DNA from 2 places in the Kosakonia sacchari SP1 genome. Region 1 is predicted to be linked to the other one. Evidence: predicted binding sites of a transcription regulator. Region 1 holds the regulator's gene; the other holds the start of a gene.
The links. The regulator LexA, encoded in region 1, represses DNA repair genes until DNA is damaged. The targets are predictions, from matches to a motif close to TNCTGTATGTACATACAGNA.
Positions count from the first base shown of each region.

Region 2: a site for LexA is predicted at 2,900-2,919, ahead of uvrB (excinuclease ABC subunit UvrB). Genes of this name have one in related genera too.

Region 1 is NZ_CP007215.2:4,549,671-4,557,187, forward strand. Features, by position in the region: gene ycaC (isochorismate family cysteine hydrolase YcaC) at 1-459, shown strand, start outside; gene traF (conjugal transfer protein TraF) at 535-1,851, opposite strand; gene zur (zinc uptake transcriptional repressor Zur) at 2,134-2,649, shown strand; gene C813_RS44485 (CsbD family protein) at 2,921-3,130, opposite strand; gene dinF (MATE family efflux transporter DinF) at 3,309-4,640, opposite strand; gene lexA (transcriptional repressor LexA) at 4,722-5,339, opposite strand; gene C813_RS44500 (diacylglycerol kinase) at 5,448-5,816, opposite strand; gene plsB (glycerol-3-phosphate 1-O-acyltransferase PlsB) at 5,947-7,517, shown strand, end outside.
Region 2 is NZ_CP007215.2:3,344,508-3,352,024, forward strand. Features, by position in the region: gene pmrB (two-component system sensor histidine kinase PmrB) at 1-588, shown strand, start outside; gene uvrB (excinuclease ABC subunit UvrB) at 802-2,823, opposite strand; gene C813_RS38825 (ABC transporter ATP-binding protein) at 3,576-4,298, shown strand; gene bioD (dethiobiotin synthase) at 4,240-4,962, opposite strand; gene bioC (malonyl-ACP O-methyltransferase BioC) at 4,955-5,704, opposite strand; gene bioF (8-amino-7-oxononanoate synthase) at 5,691-6,845, opposite strand; gene bioB (biotin synthase BioB) at 6,842-7,517, opposite strand, start outside.

The DNA of each region.
Region 1 (7,517 bases):
CTGACAACCAGCTTCGAGACAGGTCCGAATGGCCCTCTCGTGCCGGAGCTGAAAGCGCAGTTTCCCGATGCCCCCTATATTGCTCGCCCGGGTAATATCAACGCCTGGGATAACGAGGATTTTGTGAAGGCAGTAAAAGCAACGGGTAAGAAACAGTTGATTATTGCGGGAGTGGTGACGGAAGTTTGCGTGGCATTTCCGGCGTTATCGGCCCTGGAAGAGGGCTTCGAGGTGTTTGTTGTCACCGATGCGTCAGGTACATTTAATGAAATTACCCGTCATTCAGCATGGGACCGTATGTCGCAGGCCGGGGCGCAATTGATGACCTGGTTTGGTGTTGCTTGTGAATTACATCGCGACTGGCGTAACGACATTGAAGGTTTGGGCAACCTGTTCTCTAACCACATCCCTGACTACCGCAATCTGATGACCAGCTTCAACAAGATGAGTGGCAAATAATCCCGCCAGGCTTACTTATCTGATTTATAAGCTATAAAAGAGAACCGGAGGCATTAAGCCTCCGGTGAGAACATCTTAGAATGTGACGCTCAGTTGTGCGCCTGCACCCCAGGTCTCATCTTCGCCGACCAGCCCCATTAAATCGACATGAACGCGGTTAAACGGTGCAAAACCGACACCGCCAGTGAAGACGTTTTTATCGTCACCTTTCACATCCGCACGGTAACCGGCACGCACCGCCAGCCAGCTAAGCGGGCGAACTTCCGCACCGACGCCAACATATTGGGAGTTTTTCTCGCTCTTGAAACCTTTGGTTTCGGTTAAATCCCCGTCAGCGCTCAATGTCACCAGATCGTTGTGCCAGGCCGCGCCAGCCGTCACCACCGGGCTAATCTGATAGGTGTCTTTGTAATTGGTGACATCACCGGTTCTGCCATTGCGAATACGAATATTCTGAGTATCGATATCGCGGGAGATAAGGTTGGTGCCGGTTAAACCAACAGTAATGTTTTCACCAAAGTCTGCGGCGGCACCGACATCGATGTTAAAGCCGGTGTCATCGGTACGATAACGGCTGTCTCTCAGGTCGCTGCTCTTATAGTCATAAATAGACGCGGTGTAGTTGTAGACCCAGGTTTTTTGCAGCTTCGGCGTCACGCCAAGGGACAACGGCACACCAGCGACTTCAAACTGGCGCGCCATGGCGATACCAAAGTCGGAGACAATTGCCGCACGGCCCGCTGCGGTCGAGTTGAGGTTTTTGGTGATCTCTTCGCTACCGTTTGGCGAAACCACCGCGCCTAACGCTTCGCCTACGGCAAAACCGGTGTTGTTCTGAATATTGCGCAGGTAATCAATATCCTGTTGATCGATATTCGAGCTAACGCGAGCGTGCGCATACGCTTTGGTGACAAAAGCCAGCGAGAGCACATCATTTGGAATGCTGACCGCAATGCCTGCGGCAGCTTTGGCCTGCGCGGTTTTGCCTTTCAGGAACACCAGTTCGTCGGCCAGATCTTTCGCCGCGCTCTGGAACTGATTGACCGTGCCAATCGGATTGGCAATGATCTGCGCGGCGGTCAGGTTATCGACCACATCCTTGTAACCATCAATTTTGTCATTGATGTTATCGATTTCATCGCGAAGATTATCTTTGTCGGTAATTTGCGCCTGAACGCTCGGCAGGATAATCGTGACGTCATCTTCCGGCTTGGCTTTCGCCAGCAACGCCGGGTTGATGAGTGCCCCACTACCATAATTTGCCGATGCAACCCCCGTTCCTCCCATTGCATCGTTACGTGCTTCTGCCCAGGTATTGGCTGCTCCTGCTTGATTTGCCGCAAAGAAGGAGACAGCGATAGCGACCACTGAAAGTTTACGTTTTTTATTCACAATATGTGTCTCGTAGCCAGATGAGTTTTTTAAGCCTGTTTATTTTAAAAGAAACAGGAATTCACTATTGCTGCGAACAACGACCAAAAAAGAAGCTAAATCAAGTGAACGTACAGGATATATATGAACGTTATAGTTATTGAGGAAACTCTCAATATTTATAGAAGAGGATATTCATTTCGGGAAGGAAAGTGAGAAAAGGAGTTTACGGGCGGCGATCTCGGTGTTTTGGGCAGGACATGGTAAAGTGTGGGTTTCTATTTCCCCGACCAGAGAGCGCAAATGGATAAGACCACTTCGCAAGAGATGTTAGTGCAGGCTGAAAAGCTGTGCGCGCAGCGCAATGTGCGCCTGACTCCCCAGCGCCTTGAAGTATTGCGATTACTAAGCCTGCAACAAGGGGCGATCAGCGCCTATGATTTGCTTGATCTGCTGCGCGAAAGCGAGCCGCAAGCAAAGCCCCCTACCGTTTATCGCGCGCTTGATTTCCTGCTGGAGCAAGGATTTGTCCACAAGGTTGAGTCCACGAACAGCTATGTGCTGTGTCATCTTTTTGATCAGCCGACTCATACTTCTGCGATGTTCATTTGTGACCGCTGTGGTTCGGTGAAAGAAGAACAGGCCGAAGGCGTGGAAGATATTATGCATGCGCTGGCGGCGAAAATGGGTTTTGCCCTGCGCCATAATGTCATTGAAGCCCATGGTCTGTGTGCGGCTTGTGTGGAAGTGGAAGCCTGCCGCCATCACGATCATTGCCAGCATGACCATAGCGTCCCGCTAAAGAAAAAATCGCGATAATAGTCTCTCGTCTTTTTTCGGCTATTTATTACCTACGCCACAACTTGCCAGGTTTCGCTTTTTAACGACGGCGAGCAAGCACATACTGCGACAGCCCTAAGTCAGGCAAGCTTAAACAGAGGGATGCGATTAGAACGCAAAATCTGGAAGCTTGTAAGCCAAATGAATGCGGTTCGAGCTCATAGATGTGGAATCTGGGGGGTGGTACATCCTTGTACCTTCGGGCAGGGTAGCCTTTCAGAGGGTTAACACATTTGAGGGGATGTGTTGGCTACCAACGGTAATCATTACGCGTTTCCCAGTCCGTCACTTCTTTTTCCGCCTGATCTTTCGCGTAACCGTAACGTTCCTGGATTTTACCCACCAACTGATCACGTTTACCTTCAATGATCGTCATATCGTCATCGGTGAGCTTGCCCCATTTCTCTTTTACAGTACCTTTAAACTGTTTCCAGTTACCGCCGACTTCGTCTTTATTCATCATGGACTCCTTATCGTTCGGTTTAAAATGACGTTCTCGCCGTGCTGAACGTACTGATTATTGTAGTCAGGGATTCGGCATTATGAATTTTATTCGGAATCTTTAACCATCCAATAAGATAAAAGCAGCGTAAACGAGGCGAGAAAAATCGTACACAACGACGAGAAATAAAGCGGGATCAACAATCTGTAGCAGCAAACCAACTGTTGTTACGCCAGTGGCGACGCCATATCAGCGCCAGCGTCAGCCCACGCAGAGCAAGGAACACAGCGAGCGACAGCCACAAACCGTGATTACCCAAGACAGGCACGGTGAGTAGCGTAACGGCAAACCCTGCCGCCGCCAGCGCCATGCTGTTACGCATTTCGGCCGCGCGCGTCGCACCGACAAACATACCGTCCAGCAGATAACACCACACTCCCACTAACGGTAAGATGACCTGCCAAATCAGATAATGCCCGGCAAGCTGTTGCAGCGCGGGTAGCGACGTTAACAACGCGATAATTTGCTGACCCGCCAGTGCATAGACAACAGCAAAGAACAGCGCTACCAGACCGGCCTGCCGGCAAGCAGCCCGCCAGATATGCATCAATTGGCTGCTGTCTCTGGCACCGTAAGCCTGCCCGGAGTGGGCTTCAACCGCATACGCGAAACCATCCAGCGCATAGGCGGTAAAGGTCAAAAACATCATCAGCACCGCGTTTGCCGCCACCGTCTCATCCCCGAGTCGGGCGCCAAACACCGTTATCGAACCAAAGCAGAGTTGCAGCAGCAGCGAACGCAGCATGATATCGCGGTTCAGCGCCAGCAAACGCCGCACGCCGCCGCGCCATGCATTTTTCAGTGTCAGTAATGGAATGCCGCGCATCACCAGTACGTGTCGCACCATCCATAAGCCAATGGCGAAGGTGGCATATTCCGCGATGACCGTGGCAAGTGCTGCACCTTGCACATTCATATGCAGCCCCATGACCAACCACAGATCGAGCACGATATTGAGCAGGTTCCCCACCACCAACAATATCACGGGTGCGCGCGCATACTGCACGCCGAGCAACCAACCGAGCAATACCAGATTGCCCAGCGAAGCGGGTGCGCTCAACCAGCGGATATCCAGGAACCGTCGAGCCTGTTCCAGCACCGCCTCGCTGCCGCCGGTGATATGCAGCGCCAGATCGATAAGTGGCGTGCGCAGCAGAGTAATTAACACACCGGCTCCAAGCGCCAGCAGCAAAGGCTGGACTAACGCCCGCGCCAGCGCGGGCGCATTCTTCGCGCCGAACGCCTGAGCTGTTAGCCCGGTGGTGCTCATGCGCAAAAAAAGCAGCAGCATAAAGAGGAAACTGGTCGCCGTTGCGCCAATCGCTACGCCGCCCAGGTAAACCGGGCTGTCCAGATGCCCCACTACCGCCGTATCCACCAGCCCCAGCAACGGGACGGTGATATTCGAGAAGATCATCGGCAGCGCAAGCCGCCAGAGCGCTTTGTCGGATGCGGTTAGCAGAGGCATGGTATGAATGTGAACATTAGTGAGGGAAAAGTAGAGATCGCTGCGGAACCTGAATCAGCCCCGCAGCAGAGCGAATGTGCGTTACAGCCACGCGCCATTACGAATGACACCGACCGCTAACCCTTCGATGGTGAAGTTTTGATCGCGCAGATCGACGACGATCGGCGAAAACTCGCTGTTTTCAGGCAACAGTTCGACCGTGTTACCCTGTTTTTTCAGACGTTTGACCGTCACTTCGTCTTCAATACGCGCAACAACAACCTGGCCGTTACGTACATCCTGCGTTTTGTGCACCGCCAGCAGATCGCCATCCATAATGCCAATGTCACGCATCGACATGCCGCTAACGCGCAGAAGGAAATCTGCGTGAGGTTTAAAGAGGCTCGGATCGACCTGGTAATGGCCTTCGATATGCTGCTGCGCCAGCAGCGGCTCACCCGCAGCGACGCGACCAATCAGCGGCAAACCAATATCGTCCTCTTCTTCTTCAAGCAACAGGCGAAGACCGCGTGATGCGCCAGATACGATTTCGATAACCCCTTTGCGCGCCAGCGCTTTGAGGTGTTCTTCCGCCGCATTTGGGGAACGGAACCCCAATTGCTGTGCGATTTCCGCACGCGTTGGTGGCATACCGGTTTGAGTGATGCGATCGCGAATAAGATCGAACACCTCTTGCTGCCTGGCCGTTAATGCTTTCATCCCGCCCCCTGGGTGTATATACAGTTATGCTGTGAGTATATACAGCTAAAGGCGATTTTGGAACCAAATTTAAGCAAAAAACCATGGCGTTATCGAATTCTGGAAGCGTTATCCAAAATGTGACCAGAGTAATGCGATCCAGGTAAACATTGCCAGCAGGATGGACATCAGCACCGCCGCCGACCCCATATCCTTCGCCCGCCCGGAAAGTTCATGGAATTCCGAACCAATACGGTCTACTACGGCTTCGATGGCACTGTTCAGAATTTCGACAATCATTACCAGCGTCACAGAACCAATCAGCAGTACGCGCGTCATGGTGTCAATATCGAGCCAGCAAGCGATTATAATTGCCAGGATAACCGCAACGGATTCCTGACGAAATGCCGCTTCATTAATCCAGGCGGCGCGAACGCCTTTCCAGGAATATCCAGCGGCTTTAATGATCCGGGTGAAACCGGTAGTATTATTAGCCATTTAAAAGAACCTTTTTATTAAATTGGCGTCAATGTCTCAGCAAGCGCGCAGCGGTACAACAGAAATTATGTGCGCTTTCTGATATTCTTGCGGCGCAATGGCACTATTAACCAGAGGCTTTACATCCTTTATGTCCGGCTGGCCACGAATTTACTACAAATTACTGAATTTACCATTAAGCGTGCTGGTAAAAAGTAAATCGATCCCCGCAGAACCTGCACAGGAACTGGGTCTCGATACATCACGCCCCATCATGTACGTGCTGCCTTATAACTCAAAGGCTGACTTACTGACTTTACGCGCGCAATGTCTGGCGCATGAGCTGCCCGATCCCCTGGAACCGCTGGAAATCGACGGCGCGTTGCTGCCGCGTTTCGTGTTTATCCACGGCGGCCCGCGCGTGTTCACCTATTACGCGCCGAAAGAAGAGTCGATCAAGCTGTTCCACGACTACCTGGATTTACACCGCAGCCATCCCGATTTGGATGTGCAAATGGTGCCAGTATCGGTGATGTTTGGCCGTTCGCCCGGGCGCGAAAAAGGCGAAATTAACCCGCCGCTGCGCATGCTGAACGGCATCCAGAAATTTTTTGCTGTTTCCTGGCTTGGCCGCGACAGCTTTGTGCGTTTCTCACCACCGGTTTCGCTGCGCCGTATGGCGACCGAGCACGGCACCGATAAAATTATCGCGCAGAAACTGGCGCGCGTGGCGCGTATGCACTTTGCCCGCCAGCGTCTGGCCGCAGTAGGCCCGCGCCTGCCGGCGCGTCAGGATTTATTTAACAAATTGCTCTCTTCAAAGGCGATTGCCCGCGCCGTTGAAGATGAAGCGCGCAGCAAAAAGATCTCCCATGATAAGGCGCAGCAAAACGCCATCGCGCTGATGGAAGAGATTGCCGCGAACTTCTCCTACGAGATGATCCGCCTGACTGACCGCATTCTGGGTTTTACCTGGAACCGTCTCTACCAGGGCATTAACGTGCATAATGCCGAGCGCGTACGTCAGCTGGCGCACGACGGCCACGAAATTGTCTATGTGCCCTGCCATCGCAGCCATATGGACTACCTGTTACTCTCCTATGTGCTCTATCACCAGGGGCTGGTGCCGCCGCATATCGCTGCTGGTATCAACCTGAATTTCTGGCCTGCCGGGCCGATTTTCCGCCGGCTGGGCGCTTTCTTTATTCGCCGGACATTTAAAGGCAACAAGCTTTATTCCACCGTGTTCCGTGAATATCTGGGTGAGCTGTTCAGCCGCGGTTATTCGGTGGAGTACTTCGTTGAGGGTGGACGTTCGCGCACCGGGCGTTTGCTGGATCCGAAAACCGGTACGCTGTCGATGACCATCCAGGCGATGCTACGCGGCGGTACGCGCCCCATCACGCTGGTACCGATTTACATCGGGTATGAACACGTGATGGAAGTGGGTACTTACGCCAAAGAGCTGCGTGGCGCGACGAAAGAGAAAGAGAGCTTGTTGCAGATGGTGCGTGGCTTAAGCAAGCTGCGTAACCTCGGTCAGGGTTATGTGAACTTCGGCGAACCGATCCCGCTGATGAACTACCTGAATCATCATGTTCCGGAGTGGCGCGAAGCCATCGATCCGATTGAATCCATCCGCCCGGCGTGGTTAACGCCAACGGTGAACACCATTGCCGCTGACCTGATGGTGCGCATCAACAACGCCGGTGCGGCTAACGC
Region 2 (7,517 bases), 1.2 Mb from region 1:
GAATTGATGGCGAAAACCAGCGGTATCAACGTCGACCCACTGGTGCAACGACTTGAGCAAATGACGGAAAACATTGCTCAATTGTTGCTGCTGGCACGCGTCGGGCAGTCATTCTCCGCCGGTAGTTACCAGCAGGTGATGCTGTTGCAGGATGTGGTGCAACCCATTCGCAGTGAACTGGAACAGATGCTGACCGCGCGCCAACAGATGCTGGAAATTGCAGAGCCAGAAAAGGACATTGCGGTCGCCGGTGATGCCACGCTGCTGCGGTTACTGGTGAGAAACCTGGTCGAAAACGCCCACCGCTATAGCCCGACAGGATCGACCATTACCGTACGTATCGAAAACGCTGCAACACCGGTACTGGCGGTGGAAGATGAAGGGCCGGGTATTGATGAAAGCCGCAGCGGAGAGCTCAGTAAAGCCTTCGTGCGTATGGACAGCCGCTACGGCGGCGCAGGCCTGGGATTAAGCATTGTGTCGCGTATCGCACAACTGCATGACGCGCAGTTCTTTTTGCACAACCGGCTGACGCAATCTGGCGTACGGGCGTGGGTAAAATTTCTCCCCGGTGCCCGCCAGGCGTAAATCAGTAAGTCAGCACCCACAGACGGGCAAAACCAATCACTAGCGCCAGCACGAAAGCGACAGCGAAAAACTCACGAACCTTAAATTGTTGCATCAGATTGCCCTCCAGAATACCGGTGGGCAGTGTGTCAGGCGTAGGTTAAGCCAACATTAAGAGAGCCCGGACAGGCTCTCTTTTTTGCTATTTTGTGCGGTCATATCACCGCGCTGATTTCAGGATGCGGCAATAAACAGATCGCGCAGCTGGTGCAACTGGTCGCGTACTTTCGCCGCCTCTTCGAACTCCAGGTTCTGCGCATGCTGCATCATCTGGCCTTCGAGTTCGTGGATTTTCTGCTGCAGCGCTTTTGGTGTGAGCGCCAGTTCAGCCGCTTCCACCTGAGCAGGTGTACGCGTTTTACCACGCCCTTTCGCGCGCGTCTTCGCTAGCCCTTCGCCAAGCGCCAGAATATCCACCACTTTCTTGTTCAGGCCCTGCGGGGTAATGCCGTGCTCTTCGTTATAGCGTTGCTGTTTCTCACGACGACGCTCGGTTTCGCCAATCGCTTTCGCCATCGACGGTGTGATCTTGTCGCCATACAGAATCGCTTTACCGTTGATGTTACGTGCCGCGCGGCCAATCGTCTGGATAAGTGAGCGTTCAGAACGCAAGAAGCCCTCTTTGTCGGCATCCAGAATCGCCACCAGCGAGACTTCCGGCATATCCAGCCCTTCACGCAGCAAGTTGATGCCGACCAGCACATCGAACTCGCCAAGGCGCAAATCGCGGATAATTTCCATACGTTCAACCGTGTCGATATCCGAGTGCAGATAACGCACCCGTTCGCCGTGCTCTTCCAGATACTCCGTGAGATCTTCCGCCATGCGTTTGGTCAGCGTCGTCACCAGCACACGTTCGTTAATGGCGGCGCGCTGGCGAATTTCAGAGAGCAAATCGTCCACCTGGGTCGCCACCGGGCGCACTTCAATCACCGGATCGAGCAGACCGGTCGGGCGCACCACCTGATCAATCACTTCGCTGCCCGATTTCTCCAGCTCGTAATTGCCCGGCGTTGCCGAAACATAAATTGACTGCGGTGCCAGCGCTTCAAACTCTTCAAATTTTAACGGTCGGTTATCCAGCGCCGACGGCAGACGGAAACCATACTCCACCAGCGTCTCTTTACGCGCGCGGTCACCACGATACATCCCGCCGATCTGCGGAATAGTCACGTGTGATTCGTCGATTACCAGCAGACCATCGGCGGGCAGGTAGTCGAACAGCGTCGGCGGCGGCTCGCCCGGCCCGCGCCCGGAAAGATAGCGCGAGTAGTTTTCAATCCCCGAGCAGTAGCCCAGCTCGTTCATCATTTCCAGGTCGAACTGGGTACGCTGGCTGAGCCGCTGCTCTTCCAGCAGTTTATTATTTTCCAGCAGCGACTTACGGCGTTCTGCCAGCTCAACTTTGATCTCTTCCATCGCCTGCACGATCCGCTCGCGCGGCGTCACGTAGTGCGTTTTCGGGTAGATGGTGAAGCGTTGAATGCCCGACTCAATATGACCGGTCAGAGGGTCGAACAACGACAGGCGCTCGACTTCTTCATCGAATAATTCGATACGCAGCGCCAGATCGTCAGATTCTGCCGGGAACACATCAATAACTTCGCCGCGTACGCGGAAAGTGCCGCGCTGGAATGCCTGATCGTTGCGGGTATATTGCAGCTCCGCCAGGCGGCGCAGGATCGCGCGTTGATCGATGATCATGCCCTTAGTCAGGTGCAGCATCATTTTCAGGTAGAGATCCGGATCGCCCAGACCGTAGATCGCGGAAACGGAGGCCACCACAATTACATCGCGACGCTCCAGCAGCGCCTTCGTCGCTGACAGACGCATCTGCTCAATATGTTCGTTCACCGAGGCATCTTTCTCAATGAAAGTGTCAGAGCTTGGTACATACGCTTCCGGCTGGTAGTAATCGTAGTAAGAGACAAAATACTCCACCGCGTTATCCGGGAAGAACTCTTTCATTTCACCATACAGCTGCGCGGCCAGCGTTTTGTTCGGTGCCAGCACCATTGTCGGGCGCTGGAGATCGGCAATCACATTGGCGACGGTGAAAGTCTTCCCTGAACCCGTCACCCCGAGCAGCGTCTGGTGCGCCAGGCCGTCTTCCAGACCTTCCTTGAGGCGGCGGATAGCTTCAGGCTGATCGCCGGAAGGACGAAAAGCGGAATTCAGTTTGAACGGTTTACTCATGAACGGCTACCTGATGAAGGAATGAGCGGGCAGGTAACACATTTTACTCACCCTGTTCACTTTTGCCAATAAATAACACTGGATGAAAAAACAGTAGCGAAACAGGCAATCTGTACTACTCCCCGTTAGGGCACCGCTTCTCCCCTCAAATTTCTGCGCGGACAAGATAAAACACTAACCCTTTCAGGTTATCCCCAAAATTTTTCCTCTTTTAACATTTGTCAAGCAAGCCTTTGAAAGTTTTGTGGCAGCGGGTGACACTTTTCTTACAGGCATTGCTTTTATATAACCAATTGATTATTAAAGTTAATATCAAAAAGACGTGTTTAACACCAATTCAGGCGCAACCCGCGTCCTCTCTCGCTTGCCGCATGTTTTCTAACTCTAATACACAAGGTTATCCACAGGAATAGTGGATAACTGCCGCCAGGCCGGATGCCTAGCCTTCCCGCCAAATCCCATTTTGTCCCAGGCGGGTGGCGCTAAAAATTTATTATCTTTTCTTTTTGATAATTATCGGCAAACGAAACGCAGGATCCGCATGAGATCATTCTCACAGATCCAGCGATTGCTGCACCACAACTCAACACTGCAAGCACTGGCAAAGTGCAGAATTTTTACCTGGCTTCTTCCCTCCTCACGTTTTAAAAGCCACTTTTCTCAGCGGCATCCGAAAAAAAAGCCTTTTTTATGTTCTGGCAAGCCTTTTGCAGAATCATCGTGGTCATCAGATCCGAAACAAGGAGCGGACAATGTTGAGCTTACGGGCAGTAAACCAGTATTACGGTAATCAGCATACATTGTGGAATGTCGACCTCGATTTATCCCCCGGGGTCTGCACATCAGTTATTGGGTTGCCAGGCATGGGCAAGACGACACTGGTGAATTGCATCACTGGCTATTTACCTATTGAAAGCGGCAGCATGATTTGGCAGGACGTGGGCGCACCGCCGCGCGATTTGCTCTCTTTGCAAGCTGAACACCGCAGCGCCATCGGCATCAGCTATGTGCCGCAGGACAGGCGGATTTTTTCGCAACTTACCATTGAGGAAAATCTGCACGTCGCGATGCGCGCCGGCAGTGAACCGGGCAGCGCAGTGCGGCGGGATATTTACGATTTGTTCCCCGAACTGTATGAGCTGCGCCAGGTACGTGGCGCGGAGTTGTCAGAGGATAATCAACAACAGTTAGCGATGGCGCGGGCGCTGGTTACGCACCCACGGCTGTTGATCCTCGATGAGCCAACGCGCGGTCTGGGGCAGGCTTTTATTCATAAACTTGGCAATTTGATCGTGCGGCTCAACCAGGAGTTTGGCATGACCATTCTGCTGGCTGAACAGCACTTGTCATTTATTCGCCGGGTCGCCGACCGTTTCTGCCTGCTGCACCGCGGGCGCAATGTCGCGCAGGGCGACGTTAAACTGCTTGATGATCCGCTGCTCTCAAAGTGGATGACACCGGAGTCAGGACACTGAGATCAAGATAATGACCCGTTTTTTCTTTTTCCGGTGCGTGGGCAAACCAGGGAATTTCGCCAATCAGCGGAGCCTGCATCACGCGCCGAAGCGTTGCCAGATACTCCGGGTGTCGTCTGCCTGGCTGCACCACATCGTTGGCAATCCAGCCCGCCAGCCGTAACCCCGCCTGGCGAACCGCTTGCGCGGTTAACATGGCATGGTTGATACAGCCAAGTTTTACGCCAACGACCAGAATCACCGGCAGCTGTTCCTGCACCACCCAATCGGCGAAAGTGAACGTCTCTGAAAGCGGCGTAAACCAGCCCCCTGCACCTTCAACCAGCAGCCACTCCGCTTGTACTTCCAGCGTGCGCAGCCCGGCGGACATTACCTGTGCGTCAATGGGCTCACCCACATCTGCACTCACAATATGCGGTGATGTGGGTTCTGCGAAGGTATACGGATTGACGGTCTTATACGCCATCGGCAGGCTGCTGTGGTGTTGCAGTGCCAGCGCATCGCTGTTGCGCAGCCCCTCTGCGGTCATCTCACTCCCGGAGGCCACCGGTTTATAACCCGCGCTGCGTAAACCACGCAGATTTGCCGCCTGCAAAAGCGCGCAACTGGCGACAGTTTTCCCGACTTCCGTATCCGTACCGGTCACAAAATAGCGTTCAATCACGGACGATCACTCCCCAAAAAAGATGGTATGTCAGCGGGCATTTGCCCTGCTGCTGCGGCCAGGCCAGCTGCAAGCGTTGCAGTTTGCCGCGTGTCAGCCCCTGCTGCCTGCCCACATGTAAATGTGTTGCGCCAATACCTTTTAGCGAACGCAGCGCGGCGGTCGCATCGTCAAAATGCAAGGTTATGGTCTCGACGCCACTACGCAGACGCCAGCCGTGCAAAGCCTGTTTGATGGTTGGCAAGGTTAAGAAACGGTTGGCGTGCGGATGGTCATCAATCGCGCGCCACGCTTCGTTCAGCTCCGGCAGTGAGGCCGCGACCAGTGTCGTAAAGGCAACACAACCGCCGGGTTGGGTGACGCGATACAACTCACCGACAGCCTGGCGCAAATCATCGCACCACTGCACCGCCAGGTTGCTCCAGACCAGTGAAAATTGCGCATCCGCCAGCGGCATGGCTTCAATATCGCCCCTGACATAGCGTTGCGCGCTGTGCTGACGGCGCGCTTCATCAAGCATATTCGCTGAGAGATCCAACGCCGTTACTTCGCCGCCCTGCCCGCGCCAGTAGCGGCTCATTGCGCCCGGCCCAGAACCAGCGTCCAGCACCTGACCAGGCGTGAGAGTACCCAACTTAGATAACAGCAAACTGGCGCTCCGGCGCTGCAATTCGTCGTGCTGCGCATAACTCTGTGCCGCGCGGCCAAAAGCAGCGGCGACCGCCTGTTTATTCACTGTCATGCAAGGCCTCCAGCAAACGGTCGATATCGTCGAACTGGTGCTCTGCGGTCAGCGTCAGGCGCAAACGTGCCGTACCCGGCGGTACGGTGGGCGGTCGAATCGCAGTCACCCAACAGCCGCGCTGACGCAAGCGTTCTGCCAGTCGCAGTGCGCGGTTATTTTCACCGACAATCAGCGGCTGGATTGCGCTGATGGAATCCGTCATCGTGACGGATGCGTGTGCCACGCTAGTGCGAAAATGGGTAATCAGCGCCGCCAGTTTTTCACGCCGCGCATGACCGTCGTCGCTACGAATAACCTGCAATGCCGCGCTCAGCGCCACGGCCTGCGCCGGCGGCATCGAGGTGCTGTAAATCAGATGGCGGGCAAATTGCAGCAGATAATCCGCCACCGTGTCACTGCACAACACCGCCGCACCGCTGACACCAAAACCTTTGCCGAAGGTCACCACCAGCACTTGCGGCTTGATGCTATGCAGATGACAACTGCCGCGCCCCTGCTCCCCCACCACGCCAATACCGTGTGCATCATCCACCATCAACCAGGCCTGCGCTTCCCGCGTGGCATTATCAATGGCCGCCAGTGGTGCGCTGTCGCCATCCATGCTGAATACGCCCTCGGTCACCACCAGTTGCTGTCCGGTAAGCGGTTTTGCCAGCATCGTGGTCAGTTGCCCGACATCGTTATGCGCGAAACGTCGCAGTTGCGCCGGGCTGTGGCTGGCGGCTTCCAGCAGCGAGGCGTGGCTTAATTTGTCGGCGACAATCCTGTCCTCTTTGCCCGTCAGCGCAGCAATCACCGCCTGATTAGCAGCGAAACCGGAGATAAACAGCAACGCGCGCGAGTAACCGAGCCAGTCGGCCAGTTCCTCCTCCAGCGCCTGGTGCGCGGTGGTGTAACCACTCACATGCCCGGAACCGCCGCTGCCCACGCCATAACGCTCCGCGCCCTGTTGCCAGGCGCGGATCACGGCGGGATGTTGGCTTAAACCGAGATAATCATTACTGGAGAAGTTGCAAAAGTGCTGCTCGCCAAGCGTGAGCCAGCGCCCCGCGCCTTGCGAGACGGCACGCCGTGTGCGCAGCGCATCTGCCGCGCGGCGCTCATCCAATGCGGCGTCTATACGCTGTTGCCAGCTCATACGGCTGCCGCGTTGTAATACTGGTCGGTATCGGCATGTAACAACTGTTGCTCAAGCTGCTGCTGTTGTTCGTTGTCGCCGTTCAGCACTGCCGTCTGCTGCGGGTTCAGGCCGAGCTTACGGAACAGTTGCAGATCTTTATCCTCTTCCGGATTCGGCGTGGTAAGCAGTTTGCAGCCGTAGAAAATGGAGTTCGCCCCGGCCATAAAACACATCGCCTGGGTCTGCTCGTTCATCTGCTCGCGTCCGGCAGAGAGACGCACATGCGAAGTCGGCATCATGATGCGCGCGACCGCGATGGTGCGGATAAAATCAAAGGCATCGACGTCCTCGTTATCCGCCAGCGGCGTCCCTTTTACTTTGACCAGCATATTGATCGGCACGCTTTCCGGCGGTGTTGGCAGGTTCGCCAGTTGCAATAACAGACCGGCGCGATCGTTGACCGTTTCGCCAAGACCAACAATGCCGCCGGAGCAAACTTTGATGCCCGCGTCGCGCACTTTATCGAGCGTGTCGAGGCGCTCCTGATAGGTGCGGGTGGTGATGATGTTGCCGTAAAACTCCGGCGAGGTATCGAGGTTGTGGTTGTAGTAATCGAGCCCGGCGGAAGCCAGCCGCTGCGCCTGGTTTTCATTAAGCGTGCCCAGCGTCATGCAGGCTTCCAGCCCCATC